Regions from separate parts of the Streptomyces sp. NPDC034103 genome, predicted to be linked through region 3. Evidence: riboswitches for the same ligand, from Rfam matches in the RefSeq annotation. Region 3 holds a riboswitch; each other region holds the start of a gene.
The links. A riboswitch is a leader RNA that binds a small molecule or an ion and turns the genes downstream of it on or off. The one in region 3 is predicted to bind cyclic di-AMP.

Region 1: another riboswitch for cyclic di-AMP. It lies ahead of ACZ56U_RS02685 (M23 family metallopeptidase); the one in region 3 lies ahead of ACZ56U_RS33370 (transglycosylase SLT domain-containing protein).
Region 2: another riboswitch for cyclic di-AMP. It lies ahead of ACZ56U_RS19555 (M23 family metallopeptidase); the one in region 3 lies ahead of ACZ56U_RS33370 (transglycosylase SLT domain-containing protein).
Region 4: another riboswitch for cyclic di-AMP. It lies ahead of ACZ56U_RS25570 (C40 family peptidase); the one in region 3 lies ahead of ACZ56U_RS33370 (transglycosylase SLT domain-containing protein).

What each region holds. Positions count from the first base shown of each region.
Region 1 covers NZ_JBVISS010000001.1:610,885-615,095, forward strand. Annotated here, with positions in the region: gene ACZ56U_RS02675 (HPr family phosphocarrier protein) at 1-53, shown strand, start outside; gene ACZ56U_RS02680 (GntR family transcriptional regulator) at 192-887, opposite strand; gene ACZ56U_RS02685 (M23 family metallopeptidase) at 1,074-1,838, opposite strand; cyclic di-AMP (ydaO/yuaA leader) riboswitch at 1,851-2,016, opposite strand; gene ACZ56U_RS02690 (M16 family metallopeptidase) at 2,207-3,595, opposite strand; gene ACZ56U_RS02695 (M16 family metallopeptidase) at 3,592-4,211, opposite strand, start outside.
Region 2 covers NZ_JBVISS010000008.1:229,073-233,283, forward strand. Annotated here, with positions in the region: gene ACZ56U_RS19545 (SGNH/GDSL hydrolase family protein) at 1-116, opposite strand, end outside; gene ACZ56U_RS19550 (DUF6250 domain-containing protein) at 262-978, opposite strand; gene ACZ56U_RS19555 (M23 family metallopeptidase) at 1,254-2,210, opposite strand; cyclic di-AMP (ydaO/yuaA leader) riboswitch at 2,213-2,372, opposite strand; gene ACZ56U_RS19560 (alpha-galactosidase) at 2,698-4,211, opposite strand, start outside.
Region 3 covers NZ_JBVISS010000017.1:147,849-152,059, forward strand. Annotated here, with positions in the region: gene ACZ56U_RS33360 (glycosyl hydrolase 53 family protein) at 1-160, opposite strand, end outside; gene ACZ56U_RS33365 (HAD family hydrolase) at 451-1,266, shown strand; gene ACZ56U_RS33370 (transglycosylase SLT domain-containing protein) at 1,263-1,709, opposite strand; cyclic di-AMP (ydaO/yuaA leader) riboswitch at 1,713-1,897, opposite strand; gene ACZ56U_RS33375 (polyprenyl synthetase family protein) at 3,157-4,167, shown strand.
Region 4 covers NZ_JBVISS010000011.1:235,818-240,028, forward strand. Annotated here, with positions in the region: gene pcrA (DNA helicase PcrA) at 1-1,052, opposite strand, end outside; cyclic di-AMP (ydaO/yuaA leader) riboswitch at 1,624-1,780, shown strand; gene ACZ56U_RS25570 (C40 family peptidase) at 1,789-2,955, shown strand; gene ACZ56U_RS25575 (hypothetical protein) at 3,022-3,648, opposite strand; gene ACZ56U_RS25580 (hypothetical protein) at 4,081-4,211, opposite strand, start outside.

The DNA of each region.
Region 1 (4,211 bases), on a different contig from region 3:
GGCTGGCGAAGCTGGTCTCGGAGGGTCTCGAGGAACTCCCCGAGACCGTCTGATCACGGCATGACCGAAGGGCTCGTCCGAATTATCGGACGGGCCCTTTCTTTTCTCCGCACGCACTCGGTGAATTCACGTGCGCAGGCAGCATAAATAGGCCCCCGTGAATTACTGCCCCTTTGTATACGGCCCTCTTGTTAATGCCGCAGGCTCGGCGTGTTTACGGGATGTTGCGAGTTCCTCACACGCTCGGGCCGGTCTCCCGCGGAGCCGAACCTGAGGCGGTGGGCGGCCGTCGAACGCTCCGTGTGCAGCGCGGTGACCGCACGCGCGCGTTCCCCGTCCCCGCGGCCCACCGCGTCGACGATCGCGCCGTGCTCCGCCCAGGACTCGACGGGGTCGGCCGGCGCGTCCACCGCGTACATCCAGGAGATCTTGTGGCGCAACTGGGTCAGCACCGAGGCCAGCGCCGGGCTGCCGGAGGCCTGGGCGAGCGTCTCGTGGAACCAGCCGCCCAGGGACCGCAGGTCATCGCTGTTGCCCCGCCTGGCCCGCTCCTGCCCCAGCCTGACCAGGCCACGCAGCACCTTCAGATGCGCCTCGGTGCGCCGCTGGGCGGCCCGCGAGGCGCCGAGCGGCTCCAGGAGCATCCGCATCTCCAGCAGGTCGGCCGCCTCCTGCTCGGTCGGTTCGGCCACGCACGCGCCCGCGTGCCGCCGGGTCACCACGAACCCCTCGGCCTCCAGCGTGCGCAGGGCCTCCCGGACGGGGACGCGGGAGACGCCGTAGCGGCGCGCGAGGAGTTCCTCGGTGAGCCGGCTGCCGCGCTCGTAGACACCGGCGACGATGTCGTCCCTGATCGCGGTGCATACCGAGTGCGCCGGAATACGCATGACCGACCTCCGCTTTAATCCCCGTGAAACGTCGACGATTGACGTGTGTTCAGTGACTCTATTGCAAAGAGCGGGAATTTCCGATGGCGGGCCGGAATCCATGGATATTTTTTGGACAGCGGCGCGGCGGAAACGACGAAACCCCGGCCGGTGGGCCGGGGTTCCGAAGAGGTCTCGCGTCCGTCGTCAGACGTTCACACCGTGCGAACGGAGGTAGGCGACGGGGTCGATGTCCGAGCCGTACTCCGCCGTCATGCGGGCCTCGAAGTGCAGGTGCGGCCCCGTGACGTTGCCGGTCGCGCCGGACAGGCCTATCTGCTGGCCCGGGGTGACCGTCTGGCCCACCGAGACGCCGATGGACGACAGGTGGCCGTACTGGGTGTACGTGCCGTCGTGCATCTTGATCACGACGTTGTTGCCGTAGGACCCGCCCCAGCCGGCCTCGACGACCGTGCCGGAGCCGACCGCGACCACGGAGGTGCCGCTGGCGGCGTGGAAGTCCACGCCGGTGTGGCTGCCGGAGGACCACACCGCGCCGCCGGCCTTGTAGCCGGTGGAGATGTAGGAGCCGGCGATCGGGCTGACGAAGGTGTTCAGGCGCTTGCGTTCGGCGGCCGCGCGGGCGGCGCGCTCCTTGGCCTCGCGCTCCTTCTTGGCCTTGGCGGCGGCCTGCCGGCGTGCCTCCTCCTCGGCCTTCTGCTGGGCGGCCTCGACGGCTGCCTGCTCCTGGGCCTCGGCCTGGGCGTCGATCTGGGCGGCGACCGAGTCGCCGAGGGTGATGACCGGGGTGAGTCCGGTCTGCTCGGCCGCGGGCTCCGCGGCGAGGGCCGGGGCGGCGAGGGTGCCGATGACACCGGTCGTGGTGAGGGCCGCGATCCCCGCCGCGTGGGCGGTGGTGCGCTTCATCCTGCTGGGACGACGGTGCTTCCCGGTGGCGCGCGTGAACGCCATGTAGTGGCTGGTCCTTTCCTTCCCTCTCGCCTACCGGGTTAGCTGACGGGTTCGGAGCAGGAAGGTCTCCTACGGACCCCCTCGCGGCACGCGCGGGCGTCCGATTCACCCCAGGGACTACGGATGGGTCCCCGGCTCCCCTGGCTCGCGCCGTACGGGGACTCGGCGATGGCTGTCCGGTGCCGCGGGCGCGGCGCAGTGCCTGACGGACAGCCGGGAAGACGCTAAACGGGGCCACTTTCAATCCCCAAACGGATCACGGCTTTTGTAGCGCATCCCACAGGGCAAACAGGCGACTGACCTTCAATTCGGACATTAAGGAGCCCTGGTGACACTCAAGTCACCAGGGCTCCCACGCGCGCGTGCCCCTACTCGGCCGTGACGACGGTGACTTCACCGATGCCGAGGGCCTCCACGGGCTGCCTGATGGCGGACGCGTCGCCGACCAGGATCGTCACCAGACGGTCCACCGGGAAGGCGTTCACGGCGGCCGCGGTGGCCTCGACGGTGCCGGTGGCGGCGAGCTGCCGGTACAGGGTGGCCTGGTAGTCGTCGGGCAGGTGCTGCTCGACCTGGTCGGCCAGCGTGCTCGCGACGGCCGCCGCGGTCTCGTACTTCAGCGGGGCCACCCCGACGAGGTTCTGCACGGCGACGTCCCGCTCGGCGTCGGTGAGACCTTCCGCGGCGAGGGTGCGCAGCACCGTCCACAGGTCCTCCAGGGCGGGACCGGTGTTCGGGGTGTCGACGGAGCCGCTGATGGCGAGCATCGCGGCGCCCGTGCCGTCCGGGGCGGAGCGGAGGACCTGCCCGAAGGAGCGCACGCCGTAGGTGTAGCCCTTCTCCTCGCGCAGGACGCGGTCCAGGCGGGAGGTGAGGGTGCCGCCGAGGCAGTACGTGCCGAGCACCTGGGCGGGCCACACGCGGTCGTGCCGGTCGGCGCCGATCCGGCCGATCAGCAGCTGCGTCTGGACGGCGCCGGGGCGGTCCACGATGACGACCCGGCCGGTGTCGTCGGCGGTGATCGGCGGCACCGGCCGCGCCTCGGCCGAGGAGCCGGTCCAGGAACCGAGGGTGTCACCGAGCAGCGCGTCGAGGTCGATGCCGGTGAGGTCGCCGACGACCACGACGGTGCCGGTGGCGGGGCGGACGTGCTTCTCGTAGAAGGCGCGTACGGCCGCGGAGTCGATGGCGCGGACGGTGTCCTCGGTGCCCTGGCGCGGGCGCGACATGCGCAGGTCCGCCGGGAACAGGGTCCTGGACAGCTCCTTGGCGGCCCGCCGGGAGGGGTTGGCGAGCTCGTGCGGGATCTCGTCGAGCCGGTTGGTGACCAGCCGCTCGACCTCGCTGTCGGCGAACGCGGGCGCCCTGAGGGCGTCGGCCAGCAGACCGAGCCCCTTGGGCAGGCGGGACGCCGGGACCTCGAGGCTCAGGCGGACGCCGGGATGGTCGGCGTGCGCGTCCAGGGTGGCGCCGCAGCGCTCCAGCTCGGCGGCGAACTCCTCGGCGGTGTGCTTGTCGGTGCCCTCGGAGAAGGCCCGCGCCATGATCGTGGCCACACCGTCGAGACCGGCCGGCTCGGCGTCCAGCGGGGCGTCCAGGAGGACCTCGACGGCGACGACCTGCTGGCCGGGGCGGTGGCAGCGCAGGACCGTCAGGCCGTTGTCGAGGGTGCCGCGCTCGGGGGCCGGGAAGGCCCACGGCTTCGCCTCGCCGGCCTGCGGCTGGGGGTGGAACTCCATCGTGGCGAGCTCGGTCACTTGGCCGCCTCCTCGTTCTTGTCGCCGGCCTCGATGGTGGCCTCGGCCTCGGGGTCCTCGGGGAGCTCCGCGTCCTCGGCGGCCTCCGCGGAGAGGGGTTCGTAGACGAGCACCGCGCGGTTGTCGGGTCGCAGGCGCGCCTTGGCGACCTCCTGGACCTCCTCGGCGGTCACCTCCAGGACGCGGTCGACGGCGGTGAGGGCGAGCTGCGGGTCGCCGAACAGAACGGCGTAGCGGCACAGTTCGTCGGCGCGGCCCGCGACGGTGCCGAGCCGGTCCAGCCACTCGCGCTCCAACTGGGCCTGCGCGCGCTCCATTTCCTCGGCCGTCGGGCCCTCCGCGGCGAACCGGGCGAGCTCCTCGTCGATGGCGGCCTCGATCACCGGCACCTCGACGTCACCGGAGGTCTTCACGTCCAGCCAGCCCAGCGAGGGCGCCCCGGCGAGCCGCAGCAGACCGAAGCCGGCCGCGACGGCCGTACGGTCCCGGCGGACGAGCCGGTTGTAGAGGCGGGAGGACTCGCCGCCGCCGAGGACGGTGAGGGCCAGGTCGGCCGCGTCGCACGCGCGCGTGCCGTCGTGCGGCAGCCGGTACGCCGCCATCAACGCGCGCGCGG
Region 2 (4,211 bases), on a different contig from region 3:
CGGTCCGCCAGGAGCACCGCGAAGCGGTCCGCCCAGCCGACGAACGCCCCGTCGGGGCCGGGGTCGCCGACGCCCTCGGTGAAGCTGTCCCCCACCGCAACGTACGACCCGATCACTGCTCTGCTGTCACTCTTCGAATCGTCTGCCACGTCGGCCCATGATTCCCCTTCGAATGTGACCTACGCGACCGTAAGGCGGGATTGACGGGCGGTGAGATAAGCCACTCCTAAAGTGTTCCCCAAGCCTGGAATAGGCCTCCGATCACTGGCGTTGAGGGCTCAGCCGCCATACCCGGAAGTCGTGCAGGCGGAAGTGGCTCCACGTCGTCCGGAAGGCGAAGTGCCCGCTCGTGTACGGCTCCGGGTCGGTGTGGTCGAAGACGAGGCGCCCGTTGTTCCACCACCGCTGGGTGGAGCCGTCGGAGACGATCCGGACCCGGTGGGGCTCGTTCGGCACGAGCAGCGGCTCCGTGTAGTCGTAGATCAGCGGACGGACGCCGGCCTCACCGACGTAGCGCCGCAGCCGGGTCGTGGTGTTGGTGTTGGCGCCGTAGCCGACGTAGTACGTCCGGAGGTGGTCGTACTCGGCCAGCGCCCCGCCTCGCTGAGTGGCGAAGAGGTCCGCGGGGGAACGGACGTCGACCGCGTTCCAGAAGTTGTTGAGGTCGGAGACCCGGTCGTTGACGCCGCCCTCGGACACGGGCGTGGCCGTGTACTCGATGACGTAGGGCCCTTCGAGCCGCTTCCTGAACCAGATCGTCGCGCCGGCCGGTACCTCGACCTCCAGGGCGCCGCGGGAGGCGGTGACGGTGCCGCCCTTCTCCAGCTCCACGGCCCACTGGCGAAGGCCGTGACGGAAGTCGTCGTGGGCGATCAGGCGACGGTGGCGGGGCCCGGCGGCGGCGTTCCCGGCGGGGCCGAGGGCGGCGAGCGCGGCACCGGCGGCGAGCGCGCCGAAGGCTCTACGGGTGGTCGTCATACTGCTCCTCTGTGAAAGGGCCGGTCGGCCACCTTGCGGCGCCCCTGGACGCTCGGGGGAAGCGGTGCCCCCGAGATGCGCGTATCGGCGAGCGAGGATAGAAAGCGCTTGCTCGGCGGCGAGGATCACCCTGCCCTCACCCACCCCTTCCTGTCGATGCCCCGGGCACCCGCGCCACAGGAACGCAACGCCGCGGTCACGAACGCACCCACGGCAACACCGAAGGCCGGACCCGGGGATCGGGGTCCGGCCTTCGGTGGCACGTGGAGTGGGGGTCAGCCGACGGAGACGCCCTTCGCGCGGAGGTAGGCGACCGGGTCCACGTCCGAGCCGTAGTCCGGGGTGGTGCGGATCTCGAAGTGCAGGTGCGGACCGGTGACGTTGCCGGTCGCGCCGGAGAGTCCGACCTGCTGGCCCGCGGAGACGGTCTGGCCGGACGAGACCGAGAGCGAGGACAGGTGGGCGTACTGGGCGTAGTAGCCGTCGGCGAGCTTGATGACGACCTGGTTGCCGTACGCGCCGCCCCAGCCGGCGGAGACGACCGTGCCGGCGCCGACGGCCTTGAGCGAGGTACCGGTCGGGACGACGAAGTCGACGCCGGTGTGGTACCCGCTGGACCACATGCTGCCGGCCATGCGGTACGGCGTGCCGACGGTGGCACCGGCGACCGGGAGCGTGAAGCCGCCGGCGCTGCTGCTCGCGCCGGTCGACTCGCTGCTCTGGGTGGCGGCCGTCGTGCTCGACTTCGAGGAGGCCTTCGAGGACGAACCGGACGCGGAGGACGAGGACTTCCGGGTGCTCGTGGACGTGTCCGCCGACTTCTCCGTGCTCGCCGCGGCCTTCTTGCCGAGGGTCAGCTTCAGACCGGGGTGGATCAGCGACGGGTCGGAGCCGACGATTTCGCGGTTGTCGGAGTAGAGCTTCTGCCAGCCGCCGCTGACGTTCTGCTCGTCGGCGATCTTCGAAAGATAGTCACCGGCCCGCACCGAATAGGTGCGCACGGTCGCGGTGTTCGCGGCGCTCTTCTTCTCCGCCACCTTGTCGACAGCCGTCTTCTCGGCGGCCGGAAGGGACTGGACGGCCTTTTGCGCAGCGGACTGTGAGGGGGCCGCGTGGGCACCCGCGGCACCCATCAGCGGGAGGGCGAGTGCCGCTCCGCCGGTACCGGCGACGGCGATCGAGCGGGTCAGGCGCTGGGCCTTCGGACGGCGGTGCTTACCCTTCGCGGGCATGGCGAATTCCTCTCCGGCGCCTACGAGGTGAGCTGTCGGGTGCGAGCTGGAGATGCCCGGCCGCACCGAGGTGCGGCTTAACCCCTAGCCGTTCCGGAGACCGGAACAGGCAGTTGTACCTGTGGGTCCCCCGCTCCTGCCGTTCACGGGTGAGTAGTGGGGACTCCGGGCGGCGGCAGGATTGGGCGTCCGTCCGGATGGATGGCGAACGTAAGCGAGCAGGACGCAAAGGGACAAGTAAGAGGTTCCAGGTGAATGCGTTCCTCGTGATCCCCTGTGGGAATTACCGGTCACCGTGCGTGAATTACGTCCGCCTCCACCCCTCCAAACCCCAGGAAAAACATGGAGATTACGTGAACATGACGGGCGACGCACCGTCACGGGTATGACGCTCCTCACGTGCCCGATTCACAGGTCCCGCTATTCCAGAGCGAGTTGGAATGAACGCATCGCAACACGAATGAAGGCGCCAATTCGGACAGAAGGCTCAGATGCGGCGCAACCGAAGAACTGTCGCATCCAAATCGCCCCGCAAGCCGACGCGAAGTCCGTGATGCAGCAATACAGCCCCTCTGTGGATTTCGCCCGTTTCAAGGCATTCGTACGACGCCGCCGGATCGAGCCCCCGCAGCCGCAGCGCCGGCACCGGCTCGCCGTAGCTCTGCGCCTGGAGCGAGGCGAGGACCACGGTCTCGTCCCCGAGGACGTACTGCACGGCGCTCAGCCCGCCCCGCGGCGGCCGCAGCCGGTACTGGTCGCCGCGCTGCACCAGGGGCCGGATCTCCTTGTAGAGCTCCACCCACTCACGGGCCTCGGCGAGCTCCTCCTCGGTCCACCGGGTGAGGTCGCCGCCCACGCCGAGCACCCCGGCCATGGCACTGACGAACCGGAACCGCAGCGAGCTGACCCGGCCGTTGAGCATGGCGTTCGGGCTGTCGGTCACCCAGGCGGCCATCACGCGCGCGGGGTGGATCTGGCTGAAGCCGTGCTGGATGGCGAGCCGGTCCAGCGGATCGGTGTTGTCGGAGGTCCACACCTGGTCGGTCCGGCTCAGCACACCGAGGTCGATCCGGCCGCCGCCGCCCGAGCAGGACTCGAAGGCGACGTCCGGGTGGGCCGCCCTGAGCCGGTCCAGCAGGGCGTAGAAGGCGTGCACGTGGTCGACCCAGAGCCGCTGCGGATACGGCTCGCCGGGCCAGCCGGCGTCGGTGAAGCTGCGGTTGAAGTCCCACTTCACGTAGTCGATCGGGGCGCCGGCCAGGAGGGCGTCGAGCCGGCCGAACAGGTACTCCTGGACGTCCTCGCGCGCCAGGTTCAGTACGAGCTGATTGCGGAATTCCGTCCGCTTTCGTCCCGGCTGGTACTGGACCCAGTCCGGGTGCGCCCGGTACAGATCGCTGTCCGCGTTGACCATCTCCGGCTCGACCCAGATCCCGAACTGCATGCCGAGCGCGTGCACCTGGTCGGCCAGCGGCTTCAGGCCTCCGGGGAAGCGGTCCGGGTTGGGCGCCCAGTCGCCGAGCCCGGCGCGGTCGCTGGTACGGGCGCCGAACCAGCCGTCGTCGACCACGAAGAGCTCGACGCCGATGTCCGCGGCGCGCCGGGCGAGCGCCTCCTGCTGCTCCTCGGAGATGTCGAACTCGGTGGCCTCCCAGGAGTTGAACAGCACCGGCCGGTCCCGGTCCGCGTCCGGGACGACGTACGTCCGCTGGTACGCGTGCCAGGCCCGGCTCGCGCCCCCGAAGCCGCCGTCGCTCCACAGTCCGGCGAAGACGGGCGTGGTGAAGGTCTCCCCCGCCGCCAGCCGCAGCAGACCCGACTCGTCGTACCCGGCGCCGCCGGTGATCTGCACACGCGCGTCCAGGAGTTGGGCCACGGTGATCCGCCAGGAGCCCGACCAGCCGAGAGCGCAGCCGTACACTTCGCCGCGCTCCTCGGTGGCGTCGGTGTCCAGCGCCACCCACGGCAGGTGCTGGTGCCCGGTGTGGCCGCGGCGGCTGC
Region 3 (4,211 bases):
CCTCGTTCTTGGGCAGCGAGGAGATGTCCATGGCGCGTACCTCCAGGCGCCGGCGCCCACTTGAGGTGTCGGCGGCCGCGGGCGTGGCCCCCAGCACGGGCACGGCCAGCGCGGCGGCTCCGGCGGCTCCGGCGGCGGTGAGAACACTGCGTCTGCGCATCTCTCGGGTCCCTTCGGCGGGCGGTCACGGAAAGATCGGCGCCGGATGAGCCTGTGAGCGTGCACAGTCGAGGCCGTCGCTGATGTTCTGAGCTCCAAGTAAGTAACCTCACAACCTCTGTGCTGACAAGAGGTTGCACCGTCTTCGTTCTGTGCACGATCACAGTTACATCAGCACAGTGACAGGAGTGCATCGGCAGGCGGAACCGGAGCGGCGGTCAACGCATGTGAAGGCTGCGCCCGTCCGGTTCGCGTCGAGTCGGCAGGGGTTTCCATCCGTATTCTCTGATCATGGCCGCACCCACCGCATATTCACTCATCGCCACTGACCTGGACGGGACCCTGCTCCGGGGCGACGACACGCTCTCCGACCGGTCGCTCGCCGCGCTCGCCCGGGTGGCGGAGGCCGGGGCCCGGCATCTGGTGGTGACCGGCCGTCCGGCCCCGAGGGTGCGGCCGCTCCTCGACGACCTGGGCAGCACGGGGCTCGCGGTGTGCGGGCAGGGCGCGCAGGTCTACGACGCCGGCGCGGACCGTCTGCTCTGGTCGGTCACCCTGGACCGGGAGTTGGCCGAGACCGCGCTCGGCAAGATCGAGGCCGAGGTCGGGCAGGTGTACGCCGCCGTCGACCAGGACGGGGTGCACGGGCTCACCCTCATCGAGCCCGGCTATCTGATGCCGCACCCGACCCTGCCCGCCGTGCGGGTGGCGCGCCGCGACGACCTGTGGTGCGAGCCGATCAGCAAGGTGCTGCTGCGCCATCCGTCGCTGTCCGACGACGAGTTGGCGGCGACTGCGCGCACCGTCGTCGGTTCCCTCGCGACCGTGACGATGTCGGGCCCCGGCACCGTCGAACTCCAGCCATGCGGCGTCACCAAGGCGACGGGCCTGGCGATGGCCGCCGGACACCTCGGCCTCGGTCCCGAACAGACCGTCGCCTTCGGGGACATGCCCAACGACATCCCCATGTTCGACTGGGCGGCCCACGGGGTCGCGATGGCCAACGCCCACCCCGAACTCAAGGCCGTGGCCGACGAGGTGACCTTGTCGAACGAGGACGACGGCATCGCCGTCGTCCTCGAAAGACTCTTCCCCGCCGCGTTCTAGTAAGCGCCCCACACGTTGTCGATCGACCCGTACCGCTGCGCCGCGTAGTTGCAGGCGGCGGTGATGTTGGCGACCGGGTCGTAGGGGTCCCACGAGGTGTTCGCGACGTGGTACGCCTGGAACGTCGGGTCGATGACCTGGAGCAGGCCCTTGGACGGGGTGCCCGCGGCGGCGTTGGAGTCCCAGTTGTTGATGGCGTACGGGTTGCCCGAGGACTCGCGGATGATGTTGCGGTAGATGCCGTTGTAGCTGCCGGGGATGCCGTTCTGGGCCATGACCTGCAGCGAGGCGCGGATCCAGCCGTCGAGGGTGTTGGAGTAGCCGAGCGAGGTCGCGGTGGACACCGTCGGGGTGGCCGCGGAGGCGCTGGTGGCGCCGACGAGCGGAAGGGCGAGCAGGGCTATGCCGGTACCGGCGATGGCGAGCTTGCGGGGCAGACGCATGACGAAGTTCCTCTCCGGCGCCTACGAGGTGAGCTGTCGGGTTCGGGCGGGAGCTGCCCGGTCATGCCGGAGAAGGCACGACTACACCCCGAGCCGTACCGGATCGCCCTGAGACGTCCGGATTCGGCGACTTACCTGGGTCCCCCGCTCCTGCCGTACGTGTTTCGTTGAGTGAGCGGAATCGGGCGGCGGCAGGATTAGGCGTCCGCCCGGGCCCGGAACGTATGCGAGAGCACATGTCCGGAACAAGTACCGAATTCACAGATCACACTTGTTGACCTTGGTGTGCGGTTTGTCGCCCGCGGAATTCCAAGGGAGTCGGGTGTGCGGACGTGAGTCAACTCACTGGCGAGCGCAAGCACGGCATATCGGGCAATGATGCCCAACTGGCAGTTATCCGGCGGCCCGTGGGGTTCGCTTCTGCCACGCCCGACGGAGGACCACCTCGCCGCCCTCCGCGCAGATCACCTCGTCCGACGTCAGGGAGCGCGTCCCGTCGCAGGTGATCTCCGAGCGGGTTCGGACGGCGGCGGTGTCCCACGCGTGAGGCGTCCTCAGGCGTTGCCTTCGACGAGCCCGAGCGGTCTCGGCCGCTGGGCGTGGATGTCCCCGCCGTGCTGGACGAACCCCGCCCCGAGCCGCCCACCGTCAGGACCCGCCGCGTCGATCGCGCCGTAGTCCGCACGGACACGGTCGTGCCGCCAGTGATCGTCCCGGGTCCGGCGGGCCAGCCAGGGGTGGACCGATGGCTCGTACCGCTCGTACCGCTCCAGCCGCTCCAGCCGGTCGAGCCACAGGCCCCGTCAGGCCGGGCTCGGGTGCCGGGGGTCCGGCGGGTGGGCGGCGTACGGATGCGCGGGCTCATCGGGATGCGCGGGCTCATCGGGGTGACCTCGGTGGACGGGGTGCGTAGTGCGGCGCAGCCACGGGGCGCCGCCCTCGCGGCCGGGCCCGCAGCCACCGTGATCGCGCCGTTGACGCCGAAGCGGGCATGCGTTCGGTGACCGGCACGAGGTGGACCAGGGGGGCCGTACGCGGCGGAGACGGACGCGGCCGGCCCTGCACGTCGCCGACCCCGTGGCTCACAGCAGCATGCGCATGTCACCCAGGCGGGGGCGGCCCGCATGTCCAGGAACGAGAACCGTTCCCCGTACCTCCAGGTCGGAGGGGGTGGGCAGAGCCTCGGGGCCGGCCGAAGCGGCCCGCCGGCGGGCTCCACATCGACGGCCGTGCGCGACGGGCTCTGCCGCTTTCGTCCAAGTGTGCAGATAACCGGTCTTTTCAGGTGATCAGAAACATACCGGTCGTGGTCCCATACCGCCCGTGCTGCTCGGGTGGGTGGCATCGGTGATCGAAAGGTGACCGGATACGCTGACTTGAGTGATGGCAGCGACCTATCGACAAACCGCGTAATCGCCAGTAGACACCAGCAGACAGGAGACCCCTCGTGACCGTCGTCGGGCCGTTCGGGCTGAGCGTGCGGGACCAGGCTCTGGAAGCCGATGTCCAGGCCGGGTTGGCGGCCGTCGAGGAGGGTTTGCTCGAAGCCACCAAGAGCGAGGTCCCCTTCATCACGGAGGCCGCGCAGCATCTCGTCCGGGCGGGCGGAAAGCGCTTCCGCCCGTTGCTGGTGATGCTCGCCGCCCAGTTCGGCGACCGCTACGCCCCCGGAATCGTGCCGTCGGCCGTGGTGGTGGAGCTGACCCACCTGGCGACGCTGTACCACGACGACGTGATGGACGAGGCGGCCGTACGGCGCGGGGTCGACAGCGCGAACACCCGCTGGGGCAACTCGGTCGCCGTCCTCACCGGCGACTTCCTGTTCGCCCGCGCCTCCCACATCCTGGCCGACCTCGGTCCGGAGGCCGTCCGGGTCCAGGCCGAGGCGTTCGAGCGGCTGGTCACCGGGCAGATCCTGGAGACCGCCGGACCGGTGGACGGCCGGGACCCGGTCGAGCACTACCTGGACGTGCTCGGCGGCAAGACCGGCTCGCTGGTCGCGGTCTCCTGCCGCTTCGGCGCGATGATGTCGGGCGCCGACGAGACGGTGGTCGACGTCCTCACGCAGTACGGCGAGCGCCTCGGCGTCGCCTTCCAGCTCGCCGACGACGTGCTCGACATCGCCTCCGACTCCCACGAGTCCGGCAAGACCCCGGGGACGGACCTGCGCGAGGGCATCCCGACCATGCCGGTGCTGCGGCTGCGCGAGCGGGCGGCCCGGCTGGGGCTGGCGGAGGACATCGCGCTCTGCGAGCTGCTGGACTCCGACCTGACCGACGACGCGCGGCACGCGCAGGCGCTGGCCGCGCTGCGGGCGCATCCCGCGCTGGAGCAGGCGCGGCGGGACACCGTGCGGTTCGCGGAGGAGGCGCGCGGGGCGCTGGCCCCGCTGCGGGAGTGCGACGCGAAGGCCGCGCTGATGGAGATGTGCGACGCGGTGGTGCATCGGGCGGGGTAGTTCCTGCCGGATCGCCGTTGGTTGCCGCCTGCCGCCTGCCGCCT
Region 4 (4,211 bases), on a different contig from region 3:
GGGTAGTCCTCCTCGAACTGGAGGATGTTGCGGATCGTCGCGCCGCGGAAGGCGTAGATCGACTGGTCGGCGTCACCGACGACACACAGCTCGGCGGGCGGCAGGTCGAACTCGGCGGGCGGTACGTCGACGGGGTGCTCGGAGGTGCCGACCAGTTCCCTGACCAGCGCGTACTGAGCGTGGTTGGTGTCCTGGTACTCGTCGACCAGGACGTGCCGGAAGCGGCGGCGGTAGTGCTCGGCGACGTCCGGGAAGGCGCGCAGCAGGTTGACCGTCGTCATGATCAGGTCGTCGAAGTCGAGGGCGTTGGCCTCGCGCAGCCGCGACTGGTACAGGGCGTAGGCCTGGGCGAGGGTCTTCTCGAAGCCGTCGGTGGCCTGGGCGGCGAAGTCCTCCTCGTCGATCAGCTCGTTCTTGAGGTTGCTGATCTTGGCGCTGAAGGACTTGGGCGGGAACCGCTTGGGGTCGAGGTCCAGGTCGCGGCAGACCAGGGCCATCAGCCGCTTGCTGTCGGCGGCGTCGTAGATCGAGAACGACGACGTGAAGCCGAGCTTCTTGCTCTCCCGCCGCAGGATGCGCACGCACGCGCTGTGGAAGGTCATCACCCACATCGCGTTCGCGCGCGGGCCGACGAGCTGCTCCACCCGCTCCTTCATCTCGCCCGCGGCCTTGTTGGTGAAGGTGATCGCGAGGATCTGGCCCGGGTGGACGTCCCGCTCGGCCAGCAGATACGCGATGCGGTGCGTGAGCACACGGGTCTTGCCGGAGCCGGCGCCGGCCACGATGAGCAGCGGGGTGCCGGAGTGCTCGACGGCGGCGCGCTGGTTCTCGTTGAGCCCCTCGACGAGGGCTGCCGCGTCCAGGACCGGGCGGGCGGCGCCGTCGCGGTAGTAGCCGTCCCGGTCCGGTGGCACGTCGAACTTCCCGCCGAACAGATCGTCCGGAACGGGTTCCGGTCCGTGCTCGTCCTCGGGCGGCGGCGGGTGCTCCTCCTCGCGGCCCTTAGGGGCCTGGAGGTCCGCCAGGAAGCTGTCATCAAAGAGGCTGCTCATCGCTCTCCGAGTCTAGGGCTCCCCACTGACACCCCGCCGCCACCCCGAGAAGTCGCGGGAAAGACAGCCCGCGGGCCCGCGCACAGGACCTGACCGCCCCGAGGCCCCCTCGCCCTCCGTGACCGTCCGGCCACGGCTCGCGACCAGGCAGGCCGAGGCGCAGATCTTGCCGTCGGACCCGAAGACAGCAGATCTTGCCGTCGGACCCGAAGACAGCAGATCTTGCCGTCGGACCCGAAGGCAGGGGAAGACCCGAAGACAGGGGAAGACAGGGGCGGCGCACGCCCCACAGCTCGCCGTGAGCGGGCACAGGCGCCGGTCACGCCGCCCGGGCGACCGCGGCGCGGCGGGAAGCCGGCGGCCGGGCACGGCCACTCCGCCAGAAATGCGAACAAGCCCCGCCAGATCGGCCCGCATTGCCCGCGCCCTGCCGCGCCCCGCCCCAAGGTCACGAAAATGTATCGGGCATATCGACCATCAACCTTCACAGGGGCCACGCGAGTTGGCTACCGTGCCGGGCAGGCCGTACGACCCCCACCGGCGAACGTCGCCGGGCCGCGCGGCCTCCGCCGAGTCCGGTACGCCTCTCCAGGCAGCCGGAGCCGGGGACCCACACCGATCCGGGGTGAATCGGCCCCACTCCCCTCCGGGGACGGCCGTAGGGCACACCTTCCGAAGCACCCGCCCGAACCCGACAGCTAACTCGGTAGGCGGAGCATGGAAGGAGTCGCCGACCTTGGCGTCGCACCGCAAGTCGTCCGCCGCGGGAGGCATACGCACCCCCGCTCTCGCCACGGCCGCCCTCACCTCCGTGGCACTGCTCTCCCAGACGGCCACCGCCGCCCCCTCGACCGACGACAAGCCGAGCATCGAGGAGGTCGAGAAGAAGGTCGACGACCTCTACCGCCAGGCGGAGTCGGCGACCGAGAAGTACAACGCGACCAAGGAGAAGACCGCCAAGCAGCGCAAGGAGGTCGACACCCTCCTCGACGACGTCGCCAAGCGCACCCAGAAGCTCAACGAGGCCCGCGAGGAACTCGGCACCTTCGCCGCGGCCCAGTACCGCACCGGCGCCTCCGCGCCCGACACGGCGACCTTCCTGCTCGCGGACTCCCCGCAGGACTACTTCGACCAGACGCAGCTGATGGGCCGTATGACGTCCCGCCAGAAGGGCGCGGTCGACGACTACGTCACCGAGCAGGCCGCGACGATGAAGAAGCGTCAGGAGGCCACCCAGAGCCTCGAGACGCTCACCGACACACAGAGCGACCTCAAGACCGCCAAGGCGACCGTCCAGAAGAAGCTCTCCGACGCGCGCGAGCTGCTGTCGCGGCTGACCGCCGAGGAGAAGGCGCGGCTCGCGGCGATCGAGAAGGAGAAGCGGGAGGAGGCCGCCCGCAAGGCCGCGGAGCTGGCGAAGCAGCAGGCGGCGGAGCAGAAGGCGGCGAAGGAGGAGGCCGCGGCCCAGGGGGTGGCGAGCGGCTCGTCGTCCTCCTCCCCCTCGCAGACCACGGACCCCTCGCAGACCACAGACTCCTCGTACGCCACCAAGGCCGAGAAGGCGCTCGCCTACGCCCGCTCACAGATCGGCAAGCCGTACGTCTGGGGCGCCACCGGCCCCGACTCCTACGACTGCTCCGGCCTCACCCAGGCCGCCTGGAACGCCGCCGGCATCTCCCTGCCGCGCACCACCTACGACCAGGTGAACGCCGGCACCACGGTCTCCCTCTCCAACGCCCGGCCCGGCGACCTCGTCTTCTTCTACGACGATGTCACCCACGTCGGCATCTACATCGGCAACGGCAAGATGATCCACGCGCCGAAGCCGGGGGCGTACGTACGCGAGGAGTCCCTCTTCTACGACGGTGAGTCGGCGATCCACAGCGTGGTGCGGCCGGCCTGACGCGCGGCACGGCCGGCGATCCACAAGCGTGGTGCGGCCGGCCTGACGCGCGGCGCGGCCCTGGCGTCAGTGACCTCCCCGGTTCTCGACACAGGGCCCCTCGCCGGGCTGCGGCTCGGCGTAGACGCCGTGCACCTCGCCGGTCAGCTCGTCCTTCGTCACCCGCCCCGACACGCACACGACGCCCGTGTAGACGGCGTAGTAGCCGTTCCCCACGGAGACCCCGTGCTCCTCGCCGCAGCCGAGGCGCGCCAGCGCGGTCTCGACGCGCTCATCACTGAAGCTCCCGTACTCCCCCGAACCGCCCTCCTTCCTGACCTTCGCCAGCTCCGCGAGGATGAGTTCCGCCGACGCCTGCCCGCTGGCCTGCTGCTCCGCGCTGAGGGAGGTCCGCATGCGGTACGCGTGGTTGTCGGCGTAGTTCGGGGGCTGATCGATGTTCTCCTCCGGCGTGGCGGTGTCGGCACGGGGGCTCGGCGACGAGGGCACCGCCACGGGCGTCTTCGCGGCCTGGGCGCACCGGGGCGGGGGCGGATAGGAGGGCGAGGCGCTGCCCGAGCGCGCGCCGGGGCTCGACTCCGCCCCCACACCACCCTTCTGGCTTCCGCACGCCGTCACCGTGAGCGCGATGAGGGCGGCGACTACGGCGGCTGTGGCGGCCGGGGCAGCTGTGGCTGGTCTTCCGAAGGACATGGGCAGAGTCTCGCGGGGCGGAGGCCGAGTGTCATGAGCGCAACTACTCAGATCCCCGCCGCTGCTCCGCCCTCCTGGCCGGGCTTCCCCGAGGGCGGTCCCTGCCCGCACCCTCTGCGTGCGGCGCGCGCCCCAGTCCTGCCCGGCGCCCGCGCGCACTTCTCCGCGCACGCGCGCGTGCCCCGCCCTCGCCTCCTCCCGCGCTCCTTAGCATCGCCCCCATGTCCGGTCCCGCCGCTCACCTCCCGCGCTCCCCCCTCCGCGTCTGGTGGGCCCAGCGGCCGCCTGCCGCCGGAGCGGCCGTGATGGCGACCGGCATCCTGAGGTCCAGGGCACCGCGAGTACGAAGGCCCAGAGCACGAGACTCAGGTCCAGGGCACCGCGAGTACGAAAGCCCAGAGCACGAGACTCAGGTCCAGAGCACCGCCAGACTCACGTCCAGAGCACCGCGATGAAGATGTCCGCGATGGTCAGCGCGCCCACCAGCCCGAACAGCCCCTTCTCCACCTTCTCGTCGTCCCGCTTCACATAGACGAGGCCGAGGATCACCACCAGCAGGGCCA